Regions from separate parts of the Streptomyces sp. NPDC021562 genome, predicted to be linked through region 1. Evidence: riboswitches for the same ligand, from Rfam matches in the RefSeq annotation. Region 1 holds a riboswitch; each other region holds the start of a gene.

Evidence for each region. Region 1 has a riboswitch for thiamine pyrophosphate ahead of AB0G52_RS14560 (thiamine ABC transporter substrate-binding protein). Riboswitches for the same ligand answer to the same signal wherever they lie in the genome.
Region 2: another riboswitch for thiamine pyrophosphate. It lies ahead of thiC (phosphomethylpyrimidine synthase ThiC); the one in region 1 lies ahead of AB0G52_RS14560 (thiamine ABC transporter substrate-binding protein).
Region 3: another riboswitch for thiamine pyrophosphate. It lies ahead of thiO (glycine oxidase ThiO); the one in region 1 lies ahead of AB0G52_RS14560 (thiamine ABC transporter substrate-binding protein).

What each region holds. Positions count from the first base shown of each region.
Region 1 covers NZ_JBFACN010000008.1:106,874-114,525, reverse strand. Annotated here, with positions in the region: gene AB0G52_RS14580 (cytochrome P450) at 1-385, opposite strand, end outside; gene AB0G52_RS14575 (hypothetical protein) at 711-1,253, opposite strand; gene AB0G52_RS14570 (hypothetical protein) at 1,315-1,608, shown strand; gene rlmN (23S rRNA (adenine(2503)-C(2))-methyltransferase RlmN) at 1,778-2,884, shown strand; TPP riboswitch at 2,909-3,016, shown strand; gene AB0G52_RS14560 (thiamine ABC transporter substrate-binding protein) at 3,097-4,164, shown strand; gene AB0G52_RS14555 (iron ABC transporter permease) at 4,203-5,801, shown strand; gene AB0G52_RS14550 (ABC transporter ATP-binding protein) at 5,801-6,826, shown strand; gene AB0G52_RS14545 (LAETG motif-containing sortase-dependent surface protein) at 6,917-7,636, opposite strand.
Region 2 covers NZ_JBFACN010000002.1:167,202-174,853, reverse strand. Annotated here, with positions in the region: gene AB0G52_RS03215 (cupin domain-containing protein) at 1-294, shown strand, start outside; gene AB0G52_RS03210 (DUF5326 family protein) at 458-670, shown strand; gene AB0G52_RS03205 (IclR family transcriptional regulator C-terminal domain-containing protein) at 883-1,671, shown strand; gene AB0G52_RS03200 (SsgA family sporulation/cell division regulator) at 1,770-2,207, shown strand; gene AB0G52_RS03195 (YibE/F family protein) at 2,326-3,828, opposite strand; TPP riboswitch at 3,900-4,077, shown strand; gene thiC (phosphomethylpyrimidine synthase ThiC) at 4,070-5,872, shown strand; gene AB0G52_RS03185 (hypothetical protein) at 5,946-6,815, opposite strand; gene AB0G52_RS03180 (metallophosphoesterase) at 6,997-7,652, opposite strand, start outside.
Region 3 covers NZ_JBFACN010000007.1:133,038-140,689, reverse strand. Annotated here, with positions in the region: gene AB0G52_RS13155 (NAD(P)/FAD-dependent oxidoreductase) at 1-463, shown strand, start outside; gene AB0G52_RS13150 (hypothetical protein) at 488-1,483, opposite strand; gene metF (methylenetetrahydrofolate reductase [NAD(P)H]) at 1,540-2,463, opposite strand; gene thiE (thiamine phosphate synthase) at 2,593-3,240, opposite strand; gene AB0G52_RS13135 (Rv2175c family DNA-binding protein) at 3,281-3,646, opposite strand; gene AB0G52_RS13130 (FAD-dependent oxidoreductase) at 3,763-5,001, opposite strand; TPP riboswitch at 5,135-5,246, shown strand; gene thiO (glycine oxidase ThiO) at 5,244-6,413, shown strand; gene thiS (sulfur carrier protein ThiS) at 6,410-6,610, shown strand; gene AB0G52_RS13115 (thiazole synthase) at 6,616-7,410, shown strand.

The sequences.
Region 1 (7,652 bases):
GCAGGACCTCGACGTCCCGGTCCGTGGGCCACCGCTCGGCCAGTTGAGCGGTCCCGGCCGCGATCTCACCGGTCCGGGCCACGACCGCCTGCGGCCGCAGCCCGCGCATCCGGGCGGCGTGGGCCCGGGCCCGTTCCTCGGGCGTCGGCGCTCGGCTCGCCGGCCGCAACGGCGGGAAGAGGGGCGACGACGCCTTGGGGAAATCCCGTGCGCGGCGCAGGACCTCCTCGCACGCACCGGCCGTGGCGGCCACGTAGACCCCCGGCTCCAGCTGCCAGACGTCCCCGCACTCCGCCGCGCCGCGGCGGGCCGTGGCGAGCCGGTCATGGCTCCAGGCCGCGAAGCTGCCTCCGGGCAGCCGCGGCGGCTCCTTCGGTGAGCCCATGAGAACGTTGGCCGGCGGGAGCCGCTCGGGGTCCCCGCCGGCGGTGCGGTCAGGCCGAGTCGTCGCCGGCGTACGCGTCCCACTCGTGTTCGCCGTACGCACCGTAGTGGCGGGTGAAGAACAGCTTGCCGAGCAGCTTGGCGATCATGATGGACTCCTCACTCCTGTCGGCAGACCGAATGCCACAAGCCCCATATTGCCACATATGCGACTTATATGATATGAGGCCCGAGGTCGCCATGACGTGCCCCGGGCCACCCATGTGGATCTGCGGTCGTCTCTGGGCCGTCAGACTCGCGCAGCCGCACCTACGCCGTCGGGAACCTCAGCGCCGCCGGGAAAACTTCCAGTTGTTCTGGCACAGCTTGAACAGGACGAATGCTCCGCAGAGCACCCAGACGACCAAGAAGGCCCATAACAACCACGGAGGCCCGTCCGGACGCTCTGCCAGTTGAACCGCTGCCGCATAAGAAGAGGTCATTCCTCGCGCGTGCCCGGCTGTGCCAGCAGGAACACGCGGTCGACTGCCTTCCGCGTACGCTCCTGACTCGACGGCATCTAGCAGCAGCGAGGCGTAGAAGTTCCGCAGGGCGTGCATGCCGTGCTCACAAGCTGACTCGTACTTGCCGTCCTCCCCGGCTGCCGCGATCAACCCAGCTGACACAAGAGAGGCTTCCATTCCTGGAAGTTGACGTTGCTGGGCCAGTAGACGGGCCGACACCTTCGGAGCGACCACGACCTTGCCTCGGATCAGCTTCACTTGCCGCAGCACTCGGATGAGACCGCCGTCAAAATCGAGTGCATCCTCAGCCAGTCCCACGATCTCGCCCGGACGGAGACCGCATCCAGCACCGACGTCCACAATCAACGATCACGCACTCTTTCCCTTTCGCTACGCGGACAGGCCCAGGCCACTGGACCGGGCCCGTTTGCCCGCCAACGCGTCGCCCACGCGGCAACGGCTGTTCCGGGCGCACGGGCCGCAGCCTCCGGAGACCCTCTTCGACGTCGGTGAGGACCTGATGACCGAGGAGTACCTGGGGCTGCGCGAAGCGTTCGAGGAGCTGGGAGCTTCCACCAGGCTCGTCTGTGTGTTCTTCACGGCTGACGCCGAGAACGGCATCCATGCCATTCACTGGGGCGACGCCCATCTCGAACCCGACCGCACCTTTACATGGCCGTACAGGGAACGGCTCCCGGTTGCTCCAGCGGAGATGGGATGACGGGCCGTGGCACCGCCACCTGGGCGCCTACGGCGACGGCTGATCGACTCCTGGGCCGTCCCTGGGCCGTCCGAGGTCGACCAACGCTGACAGTCGGTGCCTACGGGTGACCACCCCCACCCCGCTCTGGCCTGGGCTACCAGAGTCGATCTGCGACACTGGTACCACCATGCCCAAGCCCGGAGAACTCACTTTCGTCGCCCCGCGCGGAGCCAAGAAGCCGCCGCGGCATCTCGCCGATCTCTCGCCCGCCGAGCGCAAGGACGCGGTGGCCGAGGCCGGGGAGAAGCCGTTCCGTGCCAAGCAGCTCTCGCAGCACTACTTCGCGCGGTACACGCACGACCCCGAGCAGTGGACGGACATCCCGGCCGGCTCCCGGGACAAGCTGCGGGAGGCCCTGTTCCCGGAGCTGATGACCGTCGTACGGCATCTGTCCACGGACGAGGGCACCACCCGCAAGACGCTGTGGCGGCTGTTCGACGGCACGCTCGTCGAGTCGGTGCTGATGCGCTACCCGGACCGGGTGACCATGTGCATCAGCTCGCAGGCGGGGTGCGGGATGAACTGCCCGTTCTGCGCGACCGGGCAGGCGGGCCTGGACCGGAACCTGTCCACCGCGGAGATCGTCCACCAGATCGTCGACGGTATGCGGGCGCTGCGGGACGGGGACGTCCCCGGGGGACCGGCGCGGCTCTCCAACATCGTCTTCATGGGGATGGGCGAACCGCTCGCCAACTACAAGCGGGTGGTCGGCGCCATCCGGGCGCTGACCGACCCGGCGCCCGACGGGCTCGGCCTCTCGCAGCGCGGGATCACCGTGTCCACCGTCGGACTCGTCCCGGCCATCCACCGGTTCGCCGACGAGGGCTTCAAGTGCCGGCTCGCGATCTCCCTGCACGCCCCCGACGACGAACTGCGCGACACCCTCGTCCCGGTCAACACCCGGTGGAAGGTCCGCGAGGTCCTCGACGCCGGATTCGAGTACGCCGAGAAGAGCGGCCGCCGGCTGTCCATCGAGTACGCGCTCATCCGGGACATCAACGACCAGGCATGGCGCGGTGACCGGCTCGGCCGGCTGCTCAAGGGCAAGCCCGTGCACGTCAACCTCATCCCGCTGAACCCCACCCCGGGCTCCAAGTGGACCGCCTCGCGGCCCGAGGACGAGAAGGCGTTCGTCGAGGCGATCGCCGCGCACGGGGTGCCCGTCACCATCCGGGACACCCGTGGTCAGGAGATCGACGGGGCCTGTGGCCAGCTCGCGGCCACCGAGCGGTAATCTGAGGGCCGCAGGTACATCTTCATATTCCGACAGGGGAGCGCCACAGCGCTGAGAGTGCGGCAATCGGGCCGCAGACCCTCTGAACCTCGCCCAGGTCATTCTGGGTAGGAAGTTCGGTCATCACTCAAGCTGTTGCGCCCTGCCCGCGAGCCCCGTGCTCACGGGCAGGGCCGCGTCTCTTCCTGGTCCACCCCAGGAGGAAAACACCAGTGCACACCAGAACCCTCGTGGCCGCGGCCGCCGCGCTCGGTCTCGTCACGCTGTCCGCGTGCTCGTCCTCGGGCACCGGAGCCGACTCCAGGACCGTCACCCTGGTCAGCCACGACTCGTGGGCCGTCTCCAAGAACGTGCTCAAGGACTTCGAGAAGCAGTCCGGCTACCAGGTGAAGGTCCTCAAGGACGGCGACGCCGGACAGGCCGTCAACAAGGCGATCCTGACCAAGGACAACCCCCAGGGCGACGTCTTCTTCGGCGTCGACAACACCCTGCTGTCCAGGGCTCTCGACAACGGGTTGTTCCAGCCGTACGAGGCCAAGGGCCTGGACCAGGTCGGCACGGCGTACCAGCTCGACGCCGGCAAGCACCGGGTGACGCCCATCGACTACGGCGACATCTGCGTGAACTACGACAAGGCGTACTTCAGCGAGCACAAGCTGACGCCGCCCACGTCGTACGCCGATCTCGTCAAGCCGCAGTACAAGAACCTCCTGGTCACGGAGAACGCCGCCACCTCCTCGCCTGGCCTCGGGTTCCTGCTGGGCTCCGCCGCCCGGTACGGGGACGGCGGCTGGCCGGACTACTGGAAGAAGCTCAAGGCCAACGGCGTGAAGGTCGTCGACGGCTGGGAGCAGGCCTACAACGAGGAGTTCTCCGGCTCGGCCGGCGGCAAGAAGGCCAAGGGCGACCGGCCGCTCGTCGTGTCGTACGCCTCCTCGCCGCCCGCCGAGGTGATCTACGCCGACCCGAAGCCCAGCACCGCCCCCACCGGTGTAGCCACCGGAACCTGCTTCCGGCAGATCGAGTTCGCCGGACTGCTGAGCAACGCCGGGAACACCAAGGGCGGCAAGGCGCTCATCGACTTCCTGGTCTCCAAGGAGTTCCAGCAGGACATGCCGCTCAACATGTTCGTGTACCCGGTGGTCAAGGGGGCCGCGGTGCCCCACGAGTTCACCGAGTACGGTCCAGCCGCCCCGGACCCCGAGACCATGGCGCCCGACAAGATCGCCGCCAACCGTGACCAGTGGGTCAAGACGTGGACGTCACTCGTACTGAAGTGACCGCCGGCCGGCGGGCGGCCGCGGCGCGGCTCGGGCTGCTGCTCGTGCCCGTCGCGTTCTTCGCGGTCTTCTTCGCCTGGCCGGTCGCGGCGATCGTCGCCCGGGGCCTGAAGACCGACGGCGGCTGGCGGTTCGGCCGGATCGCCGAGGTCGTCGGGCAGTCCGACATCCGGCACGTGCTGTGGTTCACCACCTGGCAGGCGCTCGCCTCGACCGCGCTCACCCTGCTGGTGGCGCTGCCCGCGGCCTATGTCTTCGCCCGCCTCGACTTCCCCGGCAAGCAGGTGCTGCGGGCCGTCGTGACGGTCCCCTTCGTCCTGCCGACGGTCGTGGTGGGGACCGCCTTCCTCGCGCTCGTCGGGCGGGGCGGTCTGCTGGAGGAGTGGTGGGGCGTACGGCTCGACACCACCGTCTGGGCCATCCTGCTGGCGCACGTCTTCTTCAACTACGCGGTGGTCGTACGGACCGTGGGCGGCCTGTGGTCCCAACTCGACCCCCGCCAGGAGGAGGCGGCACGGATGCTCGGCGTCTCGCCGGCGGCCGCCTGGCGCAAGGTCACCCTGCCCGCGCTCGCGCCCGCCGTGGCGGCCGCCGCGCTGATGGTCTTCCTGTTCACCTTCACCTCCTTCGGCGTGGTGCAGATCCTCGGCGGGCCCACCTTCGCCACCCTCGAAGTGGAGATCTACCGGCAGACCTCCGAGATCTTCGACCTCGCCACGGCCGCCGTCCTCACGATCGTCCAGTTCGCCGCGGTCGGCGCGATCCTCGCCGTGCACGCGTGGACGGTACGGCGCCGGGAGAGCGCGCTGCGGCTGGTGGACCCGTCGGTGACGGCACGCCGGCCGCGCGGGGCCGGCCAGTGGGCGCTGCTCGCCGGGGTCCTCGGAACCATCGCCGTACTCCTCCTCCTGCCGCTGGCCGTCCTGGTACGGCGGTCGCTCGACGGCGGTCTCGGCTACTACCGGGCGCTGGGCGACGCCGACGGCGGCACCTTCCTGGTCGCGCCGATCGAGTCGGTCGTGAACTCGCTGGAGTACGCGGCCGCCGCCACCGCCGTCGCGGTGCTGATCGGCGCACTGGCCGCCGCCGCGCTGGCCCGGCGGGACGCGGGACGGCTGGCACGGGGGTTCGACGCGCTGCTGATGCTGCCGCTCGGAGTGTCCGCGGTGACCGTCGGCTTCGGGTTCCTGATCGCGCTGGACAAGCCGCCGCTGGACCTGCGGCAGTCCTGGATCCTGGTCCCGCTCGCGCAGGCGCTGGTCGGCGTCCCCTTCGTGGTGCGGACCATGCTCCCGGTGCTGCGGGCCGTGGACGAGCGGCTCCGGGAGGCGGCGGCCGTGCTCGGCGCCTCGCCGTGGCGGGTGTGGCGGGAGGTCGACCTGCCGCTGGTGCGGCGGGCGCTGCTGGTCGCGACCGGGTTCGCCTTCGCGGTGTCGCTGGGCGAGTTCGGGGCGACCGTGTTCATCGCCCGGCCCGACAACCCGACGTTGCCGGTCGCGGTGGCCCGGCTGCTGTCCCGGCCCGGTGATCTCAACTACGGCCAGGCGATGGCTCTTTCGACGATTCTGATGGTGGTGTGCGCGGTGGCCTTGCTGGTCCTCGAACGGCTGCGGACCGACCGGACGGCGGAGTTCTGATGCCGCTTCTCGAACTGGACGCGGCGACCGTGCGGTTCGGTGCGCGCGCCGTGCTCGACACGGTGGACCTGGCGGTCGCCGAGCACGAGGTGGTGTGTGTCCTCGGGCCCAGCGGAAGCGGCAAGTCGACCCTGCTGCGGGCGGTGGCGGGGCTGCAACCGCTCGGTGCGGGGCGGGTGTTGCTCGACGGCCAGGACCAGGCACGGGTACCGGCGCACCGGCGGGGGGTCGGGCTGATGTTCCAGGACCACCAGCTGTTCCCGCAGCGGGACGTGGGCGAGAACGTGGCCTTCGGGCTCCGGATGCGGGGGGCCGGGACGGAACAGCGGGCCGCGCGGGTGGCCGAGCTGCTGGAGCTGGTGGGGCTGCCGGGCGCCGCGCGGCGGGCGGTGGCCGGGCTGTCCGGCGGCGAGCAGCAGCGGGTGGCGCTCGCCCGGGCGCTGGCACCCCGGCCGCGACTGCTGATGCTCGACGAACCGCTGGGGCAGCTCGACCGCTCCCTGCGGGACCGGCTGGTGGTGGAACTCCGCGAGTTGTTCGGGCGGCTGGGCACAACGGTGCTCGCCGTGACGCACGACCAGGGCGAGGCCTTCGCGCTGGCCGACCGGGTGGTGGTGATGCGGGACGGGCGGATCGCCCAGTCAGGCACGCCACTGGAGGTGTGGCAGCGGCCGGCCGACGAGTTCGTGGCCCGCTTCCTCGGCTTCGGCAACGTGGTCCGGGCGACAGTCGAGGGCGCCGCCGCGGTGACCCCGTGGGGCAAGCTGCCGGTGCCGGAGGGCTCGGGGCAGGGGGCACGGTCGCTGCTGGTGCGGCCGGCGGGCGTCCGGCTCGTCGCCGCCGCGGCGGGACTGCCCTGCACGGTGACCGCCCGGACCTTCCAGGGCACCCACGTCACCGTCCACCTCCAGCCCGAGGACGGCGGCCCCCGCCTGGAGGCGGCCTGCGCGCTCAGGGCGGCACCGGCGACCGGAGAGACGGTGGGCGTCGCGTTCGACGCGACGGAGACCGTCGTACTGGACTGAGCGCCCTCCGGCACGACCCTCGGCAGCGACCGAGGCCCGTCCCCGGGGGAACGGGGACGGGCCTCGGTGCGGTACGGGTGTCGGGCGCGGTCAGTCCCCGCTGTGCGCGCCGCGACGGCGCATGCCGAACCAGACGGCTCCGCCGCCGACCACGACCAGCGCGCCGGCGACACCGGCGATCAGGCCGGTGTTGGAGTTGGCACCGGTCTCGGCGAGGTTCGACTCACCGACCGCCGGGGACGGGGCGTTGTCCGACGAACCGGCCGGAGCGGTGCTGCCGCTCTCGGTGGCCGACGGGGTGGGGGAATCCGACTCGGCGGGGGTGGACGCGGACGCCGACGGGGACGGGGTGGCCGACTCCGACTGCGACGCCGACGGCGACGGGCTGGCGCTCTCCTCGGACGCGCACGCCGTCGACGGGGTCGTCAGGTTCGGCGTGATGTCCGTGTCGATCTGGGTCCTGCCGCTGTCGACCTTGACGCGGACGCGGTACGTCGCGTTGGGGGCCCAGTCCTCGGAGAAGGTGATCTTCTCGCCGGCCTTGGAGCCCTTGACGGTCTGCTTGCCGACCTGCTTGGCGTCGGCGCCGTTGTTCTCCAGGAAGACGGTGATGGTGGCGGCCGTGCCGGTGGCGTCAGTGTCCGTGACGACGATGGCGCCCTTGGCGCCGTCGCAGGTGGCTTCGGCGGAGAAGTCCTTGATGTTGCAGGCGAAGGCGGTGCTGGAGACGCCCAGGGCCAGTGCGGCCGACGCGGAGGCGACACCCAGGATGCGCACGGAACGACGTGCACTGCGGCGGGATATGGACACGTTTGTCCTTACTGAG
Region 2 (7,652 bases), on a different contig from region 1:
CTGGAGGCGGAGCGCGCCGCCAACGACGGTGCCTACCTGCAGTTCCTGCGCGAGCGGAACATGTCGGTCGGCCTCTACGCCCTGGACGCGGGCGAGCGGGACCCCCAGCAGCCCCACAACCAGGACGAGGTCTACTTCGTCGTCAGCGGCCGTGCCTCGATCACCGTCGGCCTGGAGACCACGCAGGTCGCGCGCGGCAGCGTGGTGTTCGTGCCCGCCGGGGTGGCCCACAGGTTCCACCACATCAGCGAGGACCTGAGGGTCCTGGTCGTCTTCTCTCCGCCTGAGGCCTGACCCCGGTCCTCGGGGTTCCCTAGGGGACGGGTCAGGGGAGGACAAGGGATCCGAGGCCCCCGGACGGCCCCCTCGCGGCTCTAGCATCGAGTGCAGGACATCGCATCGTGCGGGACGCACGAGACCTACGTGCCGAGCGCACGAGAAAGCTGAGGACAGGGCAATGCGAGAGATCTTCACGGGTCTGCCGTGGTGGGTGAAGTGGATCGCGGTGCCGGTCATCGCACTGGTGGTGTTCGGTGGCCTGATCGGCGCGATCGTCGGCTTCCTGGCCTATCTGCTCTTCAAGCTGCTGATCTTCGTGGCGCTGGTCGGCGGCCTGATCTACATCGTGCGGAAGTTCATGTCGAACTCCTCGTCGAAGAGCGACTGGTGAGGACCGGGGGAATCGGTGGCCGGTAACAGGAATCACCGGTTCCCTCGGGCGAGGGAAGTTTCCCCCAACGGGCCGACCGGAAGCGGCGACAGACGGTTAGAGTCGCTGACCCCCTCGCGCTCCGGGAGCGACTCTTGGCCACGCTTGACGCCGCCTCAGCACCCACGGAACACCGCCCACCCCCCGCCCGACGCAGCTCCACCACACCCCCCGTGCAGCGGCCGGCCACCCAGGCCGACCCCGCACAGCCGCATTCGGCCACTCTCATCGGCTCCGTGCAGCGCGCCATGCGTCTGCTGGAATGTGTCGCCGAGCACGAACACGGCGCCCCCGCCAAACAACTGGCCCGCGAGACCGGCCTCGCGCTGCCCACCGCCTACCACCTGCTGCGCACCCTCGTACACGAGGGATATCTCCGCCGGGACAAGGGCCTGTTCTTCCTCGGTGAGGCCGCCGAGCGGCTGAGCAGCAGCGGAGCGCAGCAGAAACGTCGCAGCGCGGTCGCCGACACCCTCGCCCACTGGCGGGACGCGATCGGCGTGCCGGTCTATTACGCGATGTACCGGGACGGCGAGATCGAGGTCGTGTGCGTCTCCGACTCCCCGGCTGCCCCGGCGGTCGAGGAGTGGGCGGACTTCCGCGAGACCGCCCATGCGCATGCCATCGGCCAGTGTCTGCTCTCCCAGTTGGACGAGGCCGCCCGCCGCGACCATCTCGACCGGTACCCCGTGCAGACGCTCACCCCGTACACGGTGCGTGACAGCCACACGCTGCTGCGCAGGCTGGAGCGCACCCGCCGGATGGACCCGGTCGTCGAGCGTCAGGAGTACACGCTGGGGACGGTGTGCGCGGCCATTCCCATCACCGCGGGGACCACAGCCGCCACCATGGCCATCTCGCTGCCGCTGCACCAGGCCGACCGGCTGCTGCCCGCGGCGCGGCAGCTGCAGAGCGAGGTCGGACGGCACCTGGGTTCTTTGGCCATCGCTATCAGTATCTGAAAACTCACTCCTTGTGATCTCCCGTGTACTTTCAGCAAGATTTGACCACTATCAAAGGGGTAAACCCGGCCAGTCGGCGTCATATGACGGGGTAGGCGATGCGCGAGTCCGTACAAGCAGAAGTCATGATGAGCTTTCTCGTCTCGGAGGAGCTCTCCTTCCGCATCCCCGTGGAGTTGCGCTACGAGACCTGTGATCCGTATGCCGTGCGGCTCACCTTTCATCTGCCCGGGGACGCGCCGGTGACCTGGGCCTTCGGCCGTGAGCTGCTGATCGACGGGGTGGGCCGGCCGTGCGGCGAGGGCGACGTGCACATCGCGCCGGCCGATTCCGAGGTGCTGGGTGAGGTGCTGATCCGCCTTCAGGTCGGATGCGACCAGGCGATGTTCCGTTCCTCGGCACCCCCGCTGGTGGCCTTTCTCGACCGTACGGACAAGCTGGTGCCGCTCGGCCAGGAAGGCGCGCTCGCCGATTTCGACGCCCATCTGGACGAAGCCCTGGACCGCATCCTTGCCGAGGAGCAGAGCGCCGGCTGAGATGTCGTGGCAACGGGGGCAGGACTCTTCGCCCGAGCCGCACGAGAAGCCCGAGGAGAACACGCAGGAACGCTTCTGCGTGTTCTCCTGACTCCGCAAGCGCTTCGGGGCGGCGCCGTCAGCGCTTCCGGCGCCGCCCCCGTCCGCCGCGTGCCGCTGTCTCCATGGGCACGACCCTCTCCGTGCCCGGCCGGTCGGCCGACACCACCAGGGCTGCCAGCAGCGTGGTGACCGGCACCGAGGCCACCAGGCCGATCGAGCCGACCAGCGTGCGCACGACCTCCTCGGCCACCAGCTCACTGTTGGCGACCGTCGTCACGCTGCTCTGCGCGATGGAGAAGAGGAGCAGCAGCGGCAGCGCCGCACCCGCGTAGGCCAGCACCAGGGTGTTGACGACGGAGGCGATGTGGTCGCGGCCGATGCGGATGCCCGCCCGGTACAGCCCGCGCCAGCCCATCGTCGGGTTGGCCTCGTGCAGCTCCCAGACGGCCGACGTCTGGGTCACCGTCACGTCGTCCAGCACGCCCAGCGAACCGATGATGACGCCGGCCAGCAGCAGACCGCTCATGTCGATCGACGGGTACAGGCCGTGGATGAGCCCGGTGTTGTCGTCGGTGTTGCCGGTGAGCGCGGCCCAGTCGATGAACTCGGAGCCGAGCAGGCCGATCAGGCACAGCGAGACCAGGGTGCCGAGCACCGCCACCGAGGTACGGGCCGACAGACCATGACACATGTACAGAGCGATCAGCATGATGGCGCTCGACCCGACCACCGCCACCAGCAGCGGGTTGGAGCCCTGCAGGATCGCCGGCAGGATGAACAGGGTCAGCACCATGAAGCTGACGGCCAGCGCGACCAGCGCCATCACCCCGCGCAGCCGGCCCACCACCACGACGGCGAGCGCGAAGATCCCGGCCAGCAACGCCATCGGGAACTTCCGGTTCACATCGGTGACCGAGTACTGCAGATCCTTCGGTGCCGAGGGCTCGTAGGCGACCACGACCTTCTCGCCCTGGTGCAACTGCCGCGACTGGTCGGGCTGCACGATCTCGGTGAAGGTACGGCCCTTGTCCTTGCCGGTGTCGACCCGGACCGTGGCCTTCTTGCAGGTGCCGCCGCCCTCCTGCTTGCCGGACCCTCCGTCGCCGGTGGAGAGGTCACCGGTCGAACCGCCTCCCGAGGCGTTGACCGACTTGCAGCTGACCGAGACGACCTTGGCGACCGTGGCCGCCTGCGTCTGCCGGTCGAAACCGACACCGGTGCGCTCGTGCGGTGGAGCGCCGCCGGGCCACAGCACGACCAGGCCGACCACCACCGCGGCGGTGAAGGGGATCAGGATCGCCGCGATGACCTTGCGCAGATGCTTCGAGACGGGTGCCGCGGGACCGTGGCTGTGCGAGTGGCCGTGCCCGCCGCCGGCGCCGCGGTGTCCATGGCCGTGATGGGCACCGTCCGTCTCATCAGGACTGTGGTCATGAGCGTGCTCCTGACCGGACCTGTGTGCGTGAGCATGTCCGGCACCGGCAGCACGGCCGTCCTGGCCCGGTCCGCCGCCCGTTACCGCGCCGTCGCCGCGCCGTGGGTCAGGAGGCGGATAGGGGGGCCGCTGTGTCGTGGTCACCGCCCGATCATCGCAAGAACGGCAGAGGCCCCCTGTTCACCGCGCCCGAATTGACGCTAGCGTGGAGGCACCTTTGCACACGCGGGAGCTCGGAGCACCGGGCTGAGAGGGCGCTGATCTCCGTATTCGCGATGTTTCACGTGGAACAAGTGAACTTCCACAGGGAACACCGCTCGACGGAAGCCGCTGCGTCGACCGCCGAACCTGTTACCGGGTAATGCCGGCGTAGGGAGTAGGTCTCATGACCAACAAGGACGCACGCACGCCTGCCTCCGACCAGGACGAACAGCCTTCCACGGGCGAAACGTCACGGGGGGCGGGGAAGTCCGTGGGCTGGCACAAGGGGTATGTCGAGGGCTCGCGCCCCGACCTGCGCGTGCCGGTCCGTCAAGTGCACCTCACCAACGGGCAGTCGGTGACCCTCTACGACACCTCGGGCCCGTACACCGATCCGCTCGTCGAGACCGACGTCCGCCGGGGACTTCCCCCGTTGCGGGAGAACTGGATCATCGCCCGCGGTGACACCGAGGAGTACGCGGGGCGGCCGGTCCGTCCCGAGGACGACGGGATCAAGCACACCGCACCGCGCGGCGGTCTGCGCAACCTGGACGCGGTCTTCCCGGGACGTCCGCGGCAGCCGCGCCGCGGCCGGGCCGGAGAGGCGGTCACCCAGCTCGCGTACGCGCGCCGCGGCGAGATCTCGCCCGAGATGGAGTACGTGGCCATCCGGGAGAATGTCGCGCCGGAGGTCGTCCGTGCGGAGATCGCGGCGGGGCGGGCCGTGCTGCCGGCGAACGTCAACCACCCGGAGATCGAGCCGATGATCATCGGCAAGCGGTTCCTGGTGAAGGTCAACGCCAACATCGGCAACTCGGCGGTCACCTCCTCCATCGAGGAGGAGGTGGAGAAGATGACCTGGGCGACCCGCTGGGGCGCCGACACGGTCATGGACCTCTCCACCGGCCGCAACATCCACACCACCCGTGAGTGGGTGCTGCGCAACTCCCCGGTCCCCATCGGCACGGTGCCGCTCTACCAGGCCCTGGAGAAGGTGGACGGCCGAGCCGAGGAGCTGACCTGGGAGATCTACAAGGACACGGTCATCGAACAGGCCGAGCAGGGCGTGGACTACATGACCGTCCATGCGGGCGTCCGGCTGCCGTTCGTCCCGCTCACGGCGAACCGCAAGACCGGCATCGTCTCGCGCGGCGGGTCGATCATGGCGGCCTGGTGCCTCGCACACCACAAGGAATCGTTTCTGTACGAGAACTTCGAGGAACTCTGCGAGATCCTCGCCGCCTACGACGTCACGTACTCGCTGGGGGACGGCCTGCGCCCCGGCTCCATCGCGGACGCCAACGACGAGGCACAGTTCGCGGAACTCCGCACGCTCGGGGAACTCAACCGGATCGCCAAGCGTTTCAACGTACAGACCATGATCGAGGGCCCGGGCCACGTCCCGATGCACAAGATCAAGGAGAACATCGACCTTCAGCAGGAGATCTGCGATGAAGCTCCGTTCTATACGCTCGGCCCGCTGACCACGGACGTCGCACCGGCGTACGACCACATCACCTCCGGTATCGGTGCCGCGATGATCGCCTGGTGGGGCACGGCGATGCTCTGCTACGTCACACCCAAGGAGCATCTGGGTCTGCCCAACCGGGACGACGTGAAGACGGGCGTCATCACGTACAAGATCGCGGCTCACGCGGCCGACCTCGCCAAGGGGCACCCGGGTGCGCAGGAATGGGACGACGCCCTGTCCGACGCCCGCTTCGAGTTCCGGTGGGAGGACCAGTTCAACCTCGCCCTGGACCCGGTCACGGCCCGCGAGTTCCACGACGAGACCCTCCCGGCGGAGCCGGCGAAGACCGCCCACTTCTGCTCCATGTGCGGCCCGAAATTCTGTTCGATGAAGATCTCGCAGGACATCCGGCGCGAACACGGTGGCAGTCGTGCCGAGATCGAGGAAGGGATGGCTCAGAAGTCCAAGGAGTTCGCGGCGTCGGGGAACCGGGTGTATCTGCCGATCGCCGACTGAGGGCGGCCCGGGAGCGCTCGCCCGGCTCGGAGCCGTGTCCGGCCCGCGCCCCCGGGTGGGGGCGCAGGCCGGGCTATTCCGGCTGGTGTTCCGGGCCTCCGAAGTCCGGGCTGGTGTAGTCCGGGCTGCTGAAGCTCGGGCGGGGGGCGGGAGCCGCGCCGTCGTCGGTGCTGAAGCCGGGGCGGTCGTAGCCGAGGCGCGGCATCCGGCCCGCCGGGCCCGACGGGGCTGTACGGCGCAGTTCGGCCGTACCGGCGTCAGTGGCCAGCGCTTCCCGCAGGAAGGGCAGGATGCCTCGCTCCAGCAGGGCGTCCCGCCAGGCCTGTCGGGCCTTGGCCACCTCGCCGTCGGGTTCGCCGTAGGCACCCGCCTCCAGCGAGGGGCTGTTGCGCAGTGCGGTCAGGAGCAGCCCCGCGCCCGCCATGAGGATGGCGGCCGCGGTCACGGCGCCGAACACCCAGCCGGCGGTGAGCATGGTCTGGGCGAACGCCGGGGCCGGGTCCAGCATCTTCAGGACGTAGCCGACGAGCAGGAAGATCGCGGCGGCGGTGCCGGCGAGCACGGGCGCCAGGACCAGGGCGAGGGCGAAACCTCCGGCGCCGGTGGTCTCGGCGGCTTCGCCGAGGGTGGTGGCGAGCCCCAGCGACCCGCCCGCGGCCGACTCGGCGGAGTCCGGCTGCCGGACGGGGGCCGGGGTGGACCGCGCCGGATTGCGCAGTTCCTCGCGGACCTTCACATAGTGCTGGTACTCGGTCGCCGCGGCCGCCGCTATCAGTGCGGTGGCGTTGAGCGCCATGGTGCGCAGCTGTTCGGTGTTCAAATGCCGACCGGAACCGGCCAGTTCGGGACGGTGAGGGGCGGAGCGCAGCGCCTCATCGAGGATCCGCTCGTATTCCTGGCGGTCCTCGCTGTGCAGGTGCTGCGGAACGCTGTTCATGTGCATCCCCCGATGCTCCGTAGGGCTTGTGGCTCGCACGCCGGCGAACCGTCGGGCAGAAACGGAGGGGAGCCTGCTACGGATAAACCGATGGTAGAGCCGTTAAGGCACGCGGTGACAGGGGGTTGCCGGAAATTGGGGGTGGCCCGCGTGTGCCGCCGGAGGGACAGAACAGCGTACCGAAAGCTCAGACGTCCAGCGGGAGTTGCCTCACCAGCAGTTTTCCGGCCATGGTCACTCCGCCGTCCATGGCGATGGCCAGTCCGTCCGCGTAGATGTGCGGTCCTTCCACGACGGGCCTGGTGCCCTCTTCGTCGTCCTCGGAGCCGACTTCGCCCAGCAGATAGGGAATCGGGCTGTGCCCGTGAACGATGCGGGTGCCTCCGTACGTATCGAGAAGGGAACGGACGGCGTCTGCACCCCCCTCGTCGCGGAAGGAGAAGCGCTTGGTGAACTTGCGGAAGAGATCCCAGACCTCGTCCGCGTCATTACGGGTGATGGTCTCGCGGATCGTGTCGTTGACGGCCTCGATCGAGTCCCCGTAGTCGAGGTAGGCGGTGGTGTCCGAGTGCACCAGCAGGTAGCCGTCGACCTCCTCCACCGCGTCCAGGCGCGCCATCCACTGGAGGTGGTGGTCCTGGAGCCGGTCCATGTCGGTCTTCTGCCCGCCGTTGAGCAGCCACGCGGCCTGGAAGGTGGCGGTACCGGCGCCGGAGTTGACGGGGGTGTCCCCGAACCGCTTGGCACCGAGCAGCAGCAGCTCGTGGTTGCCCATGAGGGCCTTGCAGTAGCCGCCGGCCGCGGCCGCCTCGGCGGACAGCCGCATCACCAGGTCGATGACGC
Region 3 (7,652 bases), on a different contig from region 1:
CCTGCTGGTCGCGCCCGGCGGGGACCGGCCGGTGCGTCCGACCGTGACCGTGCTGCGGCCCGGCGACCCGGCGCTCGCGCCGGACGGCGACCACGAGTCCGTGGTGCTGTCGGCGGTGCTGTCGGGCGACGCGGGCTGGGAGCGGGAGAGCACGGCCCGGACCTACACGGACCTCCTCCTCGAAGCCGCCGAGCCCGCCGTGCCGGACCTGCGGGAGCGGCTGCTCTGGCAGGAGGCCCGGGCGCCGGAACCGGGCGCCCCGGGCTCCGGCGGGATCTCCGCACCCGCCCTGGCGGCGGGCCGGGGCCGCTTCCTGCACCCGGCCAACACCACCCGGCTGCCGGGCCTGTACCGGGTGGGCGAGTGGGCGCATCCGGGCGGCGGGCTGCCGCACTCGGGCATGTCGGGGGCGCTGGTGGCCGGGCTGATCGTGGAGGGACCGGAGTTCCGCGGCTCCCAGTGAGGGGAGCGGGCCGGGGCCGGGGGCTCAGAAACGGTACTGCTCGTCGTACCCGGTGCCGGGCCGGGCCTGCTGCTGCGCCTGGCCGTCGCCCTGGTAGGGGTACTGCTGCTCCTGCGGGAGTTCCCCGCCGAAGGTCTCGTCGGCGCGCTGCTGCGGGACCCAGACACCGCCCGCCGGGGTCTCGCCGTAGCCGCCGGTCCCGTACTGGCCCTGGGCGTAGCCCTGCTGGTCGTACTGCTGGGTGCCGTACGACGGGTCGTACCCGGCGTCGCCGTAGGTCTGGTTGCCGATGTACGGGTCGGAGTAGTTGGCGTACTGCTGCTGGCCGTTCACGTCGTAGCCGTACTGCTGCTGGCCGTAGCCCGAGTAGTCGTAGGCGTAGTTCTGGTCGGTGCCCTCGGCGGCGTAGCCCTGGTCCTGGCCCGCGGTCGCGTAGGCGGCCTGCTGGTCGCCGGTCGCGGCGTGGCCGGAGTCGCGGTACACGCCGTAGGAGCCGGTGTCGTCGGGCATCGGCTGTGGCTCGTACACCGCCGTGGACTCGGCGGCGGTCGGCTCGGTGGAGCGGGGACCCGGGGTGAAGACGTCGTCGTAGTCGTCGTCGCGGTAGGCGGGGGTGGCGCCGGTGGCGTGGCCGGCCTGCTGCTCGGCGTAGGCGGCGTCGGCGGCGTCCGGGTCGGTGGCCTCCAGGCCGGGGTTCTCGTCCGGTTCGCCGCGGCGGCGCTTGGTCAGGCCGAGGGTGAGGCCCCCGCCGTCACCGTCCGTGTCGGGGCGCTTGACCGCCCAGCCGGCCTCGAAGCCGCGGCGGAACGACAGCGTGACGTAGGTCTGGCCGACCGCGAAGGCGATCGCGCCCACGCCGATGACGATCACGGACGGGATCAGGACACCGAGGACGACGCCGAGGAAGCCCGCGAAGGCGAGCAGCCGCCAGCGCAGCCGCGCCTTGTACTGCAGCAGTACCTCGCCGAGCAACCACAGTGCGACGATGCCGAACGCTACGTAGAGGACCGTCCAGCCCATGTACGCCCCTCTCCCAGTGCCCGCTACGCAGTGTGTCGTACACCGGTGCGGCCGGTCTAGGCCTGCGGGGGATGGTGCAGGCCCAGGTTCTCGTAGATCTCCAGGGTGGCCGTGGAGTTGTTGAGCGTGATGAAGTGCAGTCCGGGCACTCCCTCGGCGAGCAGCCGAGCGCAGAACTCCGTGGCGAATTCGATGCCAATGGAGCGTACCGCCGCCGGATCGTCTTTCGCTGTGAGGATCCGCTCTTTCAGGGCGTCCGGGAAGACGGCGTTGCTGAGTTTGGGCAACCGTTCCAGCATCTTCACACTGGTGACGGGCAGGATTTCCGGAATCACCGGGGTCCGGCAGCCGGCCGCTTCGACCCGGTCGCGGAGCCGGAGGTACGACTCGGGCTGGAAGAACATCTGCGTGATGGCGTAGTCGGCGCCCGCGCGGCACTTGTCGACGAAGTACCGGACGTCGGTGTCCCAGTCGTCGGAGCGCGGGTGCATCTCGGGGAAGGCGGCGACGCCCACGCAGAAGTCACCCGACTCCTTGATGAGCCGGACGAGTTCGGCCGCGTAGGTCAGCCCCTGCGGGTGCGCCACCCACTGCCCCATCGGGTCGCCGGGCGGGTCGCCGCGCACGGCGAGCATGTTGCGGATCCCGGCGTCCGCGTACTGGCCGATGATGTTGCGCAGCTCGGCGAGCGAGTGGTCGACCGCGGTGAGGTGGGCGACCGGGGTGAGGGTGGTGTCGGCGACGATCTGCTGGGTCTCCTTGACGGTGCCCGCGCGGGTGGACCCGCCGGCGCCGTAGGTCACGGAGACGAAGTCGGGGGCGACCGCCTCGACCCGCCGGAGCGCGCTCCACAGGTTCCGCTCGCCCTTGGGGGTCTTCGGCGCCGAGAACTCGAAGGAGTACGTGGTCTTGCCGCTGGCGAGCATGTCGCGCACGGTGCGTGCGCGGTCAGTCCTGGTGGACGCGGTTCCTAGGGCCATACCCGCAGGTTAGTCAGGGGCGGACGGACACCCAACCAGACTCGGGACATTTGCCCGAATTGCCGACCCTGCGTCCGAATACTGGACAGGTTTTCGGACATCACGGCCCAGTGGGGCTCCCGGAGCCGGTCACGCCGAGTGGAGGCGCTTGGCGAACTCGGCCGCCGCCGCGCCCGGGTCGTCGGCCGCGGTGAGCGCGCGGACGACCACCACGCGGCGGGCGCCCGCCTCCAGCACCTGGTCGAGGTTGCCCAGGTCGATGCCGCCGATGGCGAACCAGGGGCGCTCGGTGCCCAGGGCCGCGGTGTACCGCACCAGGTCGAGCCCCGGGGCAGGCCGGCCGGGCTTGGTGGGGGTGGGCCAGCAGGGGCCGGTGCAGAAGTAGTCCACGCCGTCCTGGACGGCCGCCGCGGCGGCCTCCGCCTCGGTGTGCGTGGAGCGGCCGACGAGGACGTCCGGGCCGAGGATCGCGCGGGCGGCCGCGACCGGCAGGTCGCCCTGGCCGAGGTGGAGCACGTCGGCGTCGGCGGCGTGGGCCACGTCGGCGCGGTCGTTGACCGCGAGCAGCTTGCCGTGCCGGGCGCAGGCCTCGGCCAGGACGGCGAGGTGCGCCAGCTCCTCGGCGGCCTCCATGCCCTTGTCCCGCAGCTGCACGACGTCGACACCGCCCGCCAGCACCGCGTCCAGGAACTCGGCGAGGTCGCCCTGCTCCTTCCGGGCGTCCGTGCACAGGTAGAGGCGGGCGTCGGCCAGCCGGGCGCGGGCGGTGTCGGTCATCGTCGGGTCCCCCGTGGTGTCGTTGCCGGTTGCCGGTCGCTCAGACGGCGAGCGCCTGGGCGCGACGCTTCACCTCCGTGCCGCGATTCTCGCTGAGCGCCTGCGCGGGGGTGCCGGGCAGGGTCTCGTCCGGGGTGAAGAGCCACTCCAGCATCTCTTCGTCGTTGAAGCCGTCGTCCCGCAGCAGCGTCAGGGTGCCGGCCAGGCCCTTGACGACCTTGTTCCCGTCGATGAAGGCGGCGGGGACGTGCAGTGCCCTGTTCTCACCGCGGCGGACGGCGATGAGCTGGCCCTCCTTGACCAGCTGCCGCACGCGGGTCACCTCGACGTCGAGCATCTCCGCGATGTCGGGGAGGGTGAGCCAGGCGGGGACGAGAGCATCGATGTTTGCGTCAATCTCGGTCACGGGTCCAGGGTAGGCGCTCCGCCGGGTGGGGTGCGATCGGTAGTCGTCCGGGTGCGGCACGGTCGTGGCGTGTCGCGCCCACGTGGCGGAGCCGCACACGTCACGGTCCCGCGCCCCTAACGGGGCGCTGCGGTCGCGTCTTTCAAGGGGCGGGCGGGGTCTGACAGGGCCTCCGGGGCCATTCGGGTGCCCGCCTCGATCAGCCGTCGCCCTTGTGCCAGGTCCCGGGGGCGGCCCACCGCGAGGAGGGCTGCCAGGCGGTCGTCGCGCAGCCAGCAGACGCTCCAGGCCGGGCCCGTCGGGTCACCGCGCCAGACCATCCGGTCGGCGGACGCGTGGTGGCCCGCGTACTGGACGAAGCGGCCGAACTGCTCGGACCAGAAGTACGGCACCGGGTCGTAGACGGCGTCGGACTCGCCGAGGATGTTGGCGGCGACCGTGCGCGGGCCCTGGAGGGCGTTGTCCCAGTGGTGGATCAGCAGGCGTTCGCCGTAGCGGCCGGACGGGAAGGACGCGCAGTCGCCGACGGCGTAGACGTCCGGCGCGCCGGTGCGCAGGCGGTCGTCGGCGACCACGTCGCCGTGGGCGCCCAGTTCGATGCCGGAGCCGGCCAGCCAGCCGGTGGCGGGGCGGGCGCCGATGCCGACCACGACGGCGCCCGCGGGGACCCGCGCGCCGTCGTCGAGGACCACCGCGCCGGGTTCGACGCGCGCCACGCGCGCGTGCGTGCGCAGTTCGGTGCCGCTCTCGGCGTACCAGGCGGTCATCGGCGCGGCGACGTCGGCGGGCAGGGCTCCCGCGAGCGGCAGGCCGGCGGCCTCCACGACGGTCACCGCGCAGCCGGCGGCACGCGCGGCGGTGGCGAACTCGGCGCCGATCCAGCCCGCGCCGACCACCACGATGTCGTGCTGCCGGGCGAGCACCGGCCGCAGCCGCTCGGCGTCGTCCAGGGTGCGCAGCAGGTGGACGCCGGGCACCCCCTCGGTGCCGGGCAGCCTGATCGGCTCGGCGCCGGTCGCGAGCACCAGGACGTCGTACGGCACCGGTCCCGCCTCGGTGTCCAGCTCGTGGTCGGCGGTGCGCACGCCGACCGCCTCGCGGCCCAGCGCCAGCTCGATGCCGAGCGCCTCGAAGTCGACCTCGAAGGCCGAGCCCTCCGCCTTGCCGAGCAGCACGGCCTTGGAGAGCGGCGGCCGGTCGTACGGCTGGTGCGGCTCGGCGCCGATCAGCGTGACCGTGCCGGTGAAACCCCGCTCGCGCAGGGCGACGGCGGTCTGCACCCCGGCCATGCCCGCGCCCACGACGACCACGCGCCGCTCCTGTGACGTGCCCTGTCGCTGCGTCTGCCCGCTCACCTGATCACCATGGACAAGAACGATAGACAACTGACAAAGAGTCAGTCAGGGGGCATGCCGCGTGACCTGTTGCACAGCGCCCGGCGAGGGCGTCCTTACCGCGCCGGACGACTCGGGCTAGGGTGGCGGACGTACAAGCACACGCGGGAGCCCGGACGTACCGGGCTGAGAGGGAGGCTGGCGGCCTCCGACCGTACGAACCTGATCCGGGTCATGCCGGCGAAGGGAGGGGCTGGACGCCCATGTCCTCACGTACGTCCGACGTCCTCGTCATCGGGGGCGGGATCATCGGCCTGGTCACGGCCTGGCGGGCGGCGCAGCGCGGGCTCGCCACCACCGTGGTCGACCCGGCGCCCGGCGGCGGGGCCGCGCAGGTCGCGGCGGGGATGCTGGCCGCGGTCACCGAGCTGCACCACGGCGAGCAGACCCTGCTGGGGCTCAACCTGGCCTCCGCCCGCCGTTATCCCGGCTTCGCCGCCGAGCTGACCGAGCTGACCGGCCAGGACCTCGGCTACCGGCGCTGCGGCACGCTCGCGGTCGCCCTCGACGCCGACGACCGCGCCCACCTGCGGGAACTGCACGCCCTGCAGCGGCAGTCGGGGCTGGACTCGGAGTGGCTGTCCGGGCGGGAGTGCCGGCGCCTGGAGCCGATGCTGGCGCCCGGGGTGCGCGGCGGGCTGCGGGTAGACGGCGACCACCAGATCGACCCGCGGCGGCTGGCCGCCGCCCTGGTCACGGCGTGCGAGCGGGCCGGGGTGGCCTTCCACCGCGACTGGGCCGAGCGGCTGGACGTCGTACGGGAGCGGGCGGCCGGCGTCGTCACGCGCGCGGGACGGACGCTGGGCGCCGGGCAGGTGGTGCTGGCGGGCGGGAGCCTGAGCGGGCGGCTGGCCGGGGTGCCCGACGACGTGCTGCCGCCGGTACGGCCCGTGAAGGGGCAGGTGCTGCGGCTGACGGTGCCCCCGCGCCACGCGCCGTTCCTCAGCCGGACCGTGCGGGCCGTGGTGCGCGGCGGCAGTGTCTACCTGGTGCCCAGGGAGAACGGCGAGCTGGTCGTCGGCGCGACCAGCGAGGAGCTGGGCTGGGACACGACCGTCACGGCGGGCGGTGTCTACGAGCTGCTGCGGGACGCCCACGAGCTGGTTCCCGGCATCACCGAACTGCCGCTGACCGAGACCCGGGCCGGGCTGCGCCCCGGCTCCCCCGACAACGCGCCGCTGCTCGGTCCGACCCGCCTCGACGGGCTGCTGCTCGCCACCGGGCACTACCGCAACGGGGTGCTGCTCACGCCGGTCACGGGGGACGTGATGGCGGAGCTGCTGGCCGGCGGCGAGCCGCCCGCGGAGGCCCGTCCGTTCTCGCCGCGGCGCTTCGGCCCCGTTCTCGACGTACTCGTGGAGCAGACCGCATGAACATCTCCGTCAACGGGGAGCGCCGGGAGATCGCCCCGGGCACCGCTCTCGACACGCTCGTGAAGTCCCTGACGGCCGCGCCGTCCGGGGTGGCCGCGGCCGTCAACGAGACCGTCGTACCGCGCGCGCAGTGGCCGGCGACGGGCCTCGCCGAGGGCGACCGGGTGGAAGTCCTGACCGCCGTGCAGGGAGGCTGAGCGCCGTGGCCGACGATCCGTTCGTGCTCGGGGGTACGACCTTCTCCTCCCGGTTGATCATGGGTACCGGGGGTGCGCCCAGCCTGGAGGTGCTGGAGCGGGCGCTCGTCGCGTCCGGGACGGAGCTGACCACGGTCGCGATGCGACGGGTGGATCCCGGGGTACGGGGTTCCGTGCTGTCGGTGCTCGAACGGCTGGGGGTCCGGGTGCTGCCGAACACGGCGGGGTGCTTCACCGCCGGGGAGGCGGTGCTGACCGCCCGGCTGGCGCGGGAGGCGCTGGGGACCTCGCTGGTGAAACTGGAGGTCATCGCCGACGAGCGGACGCTGCTGCCGGATCCGGTGGAGCTGCTGGACGCGGCGGAGACGCTGGTGGACGACGGGTTCACGGTGCTGCCGTACACCAACGACGATCCGGTGCTGGCGCGGCGGCTGGAGGACGTGGGGTGCGCGGCGGTGATGCCGCTGGGGTCGCCGATCGGGTCGGGGCTCGGGATCCGCAACCCGCACAACTTCCAGCTGATCGTGGAGCACGCGCGCGTGCCGGTGATCCTGGACGCGGGGGCCGGTACGGCGTCCGACGTGGCGCTCGCGATGGAGCTGGGGTGTGCGGGGGTGATGCTGGCGTCGGCCGTGACGCGGGCGCGGGATCCCGAGCGGATGGCCCTGGCCATGCGGGCCGGGGTGGAGGCGGGGCGGCTGGCCCGGCTGGCGGGGCGCATTCCCCGGCGCTACTTCGCCGAGGCGTCCTCTCCTGCGGAGGGCCTGGCGGTGCTCGACCCGGAGCGCCCGGCGTTCTGACCCCGGCCCGCTCCCGCCCCCGCTCTCCCGCCCACGCACCACCCGAAACCGTTCACCGAAAAGGTGAACCCCTCCCGCGGGGGCAAAGCACCGTCGGCGGCCGCGGACAGCGGGAGATCGAGGCGGCAGCGCCGCCTCGGGACCGGGGCGACCGGCGGCGGGGACGTCTCGGGGCGCGAGCGTCCCCGGACGGAGCGCCCCGGGGCGGGAGCATCCCGGATGGGGGCGTCCCGGGCGGGAGC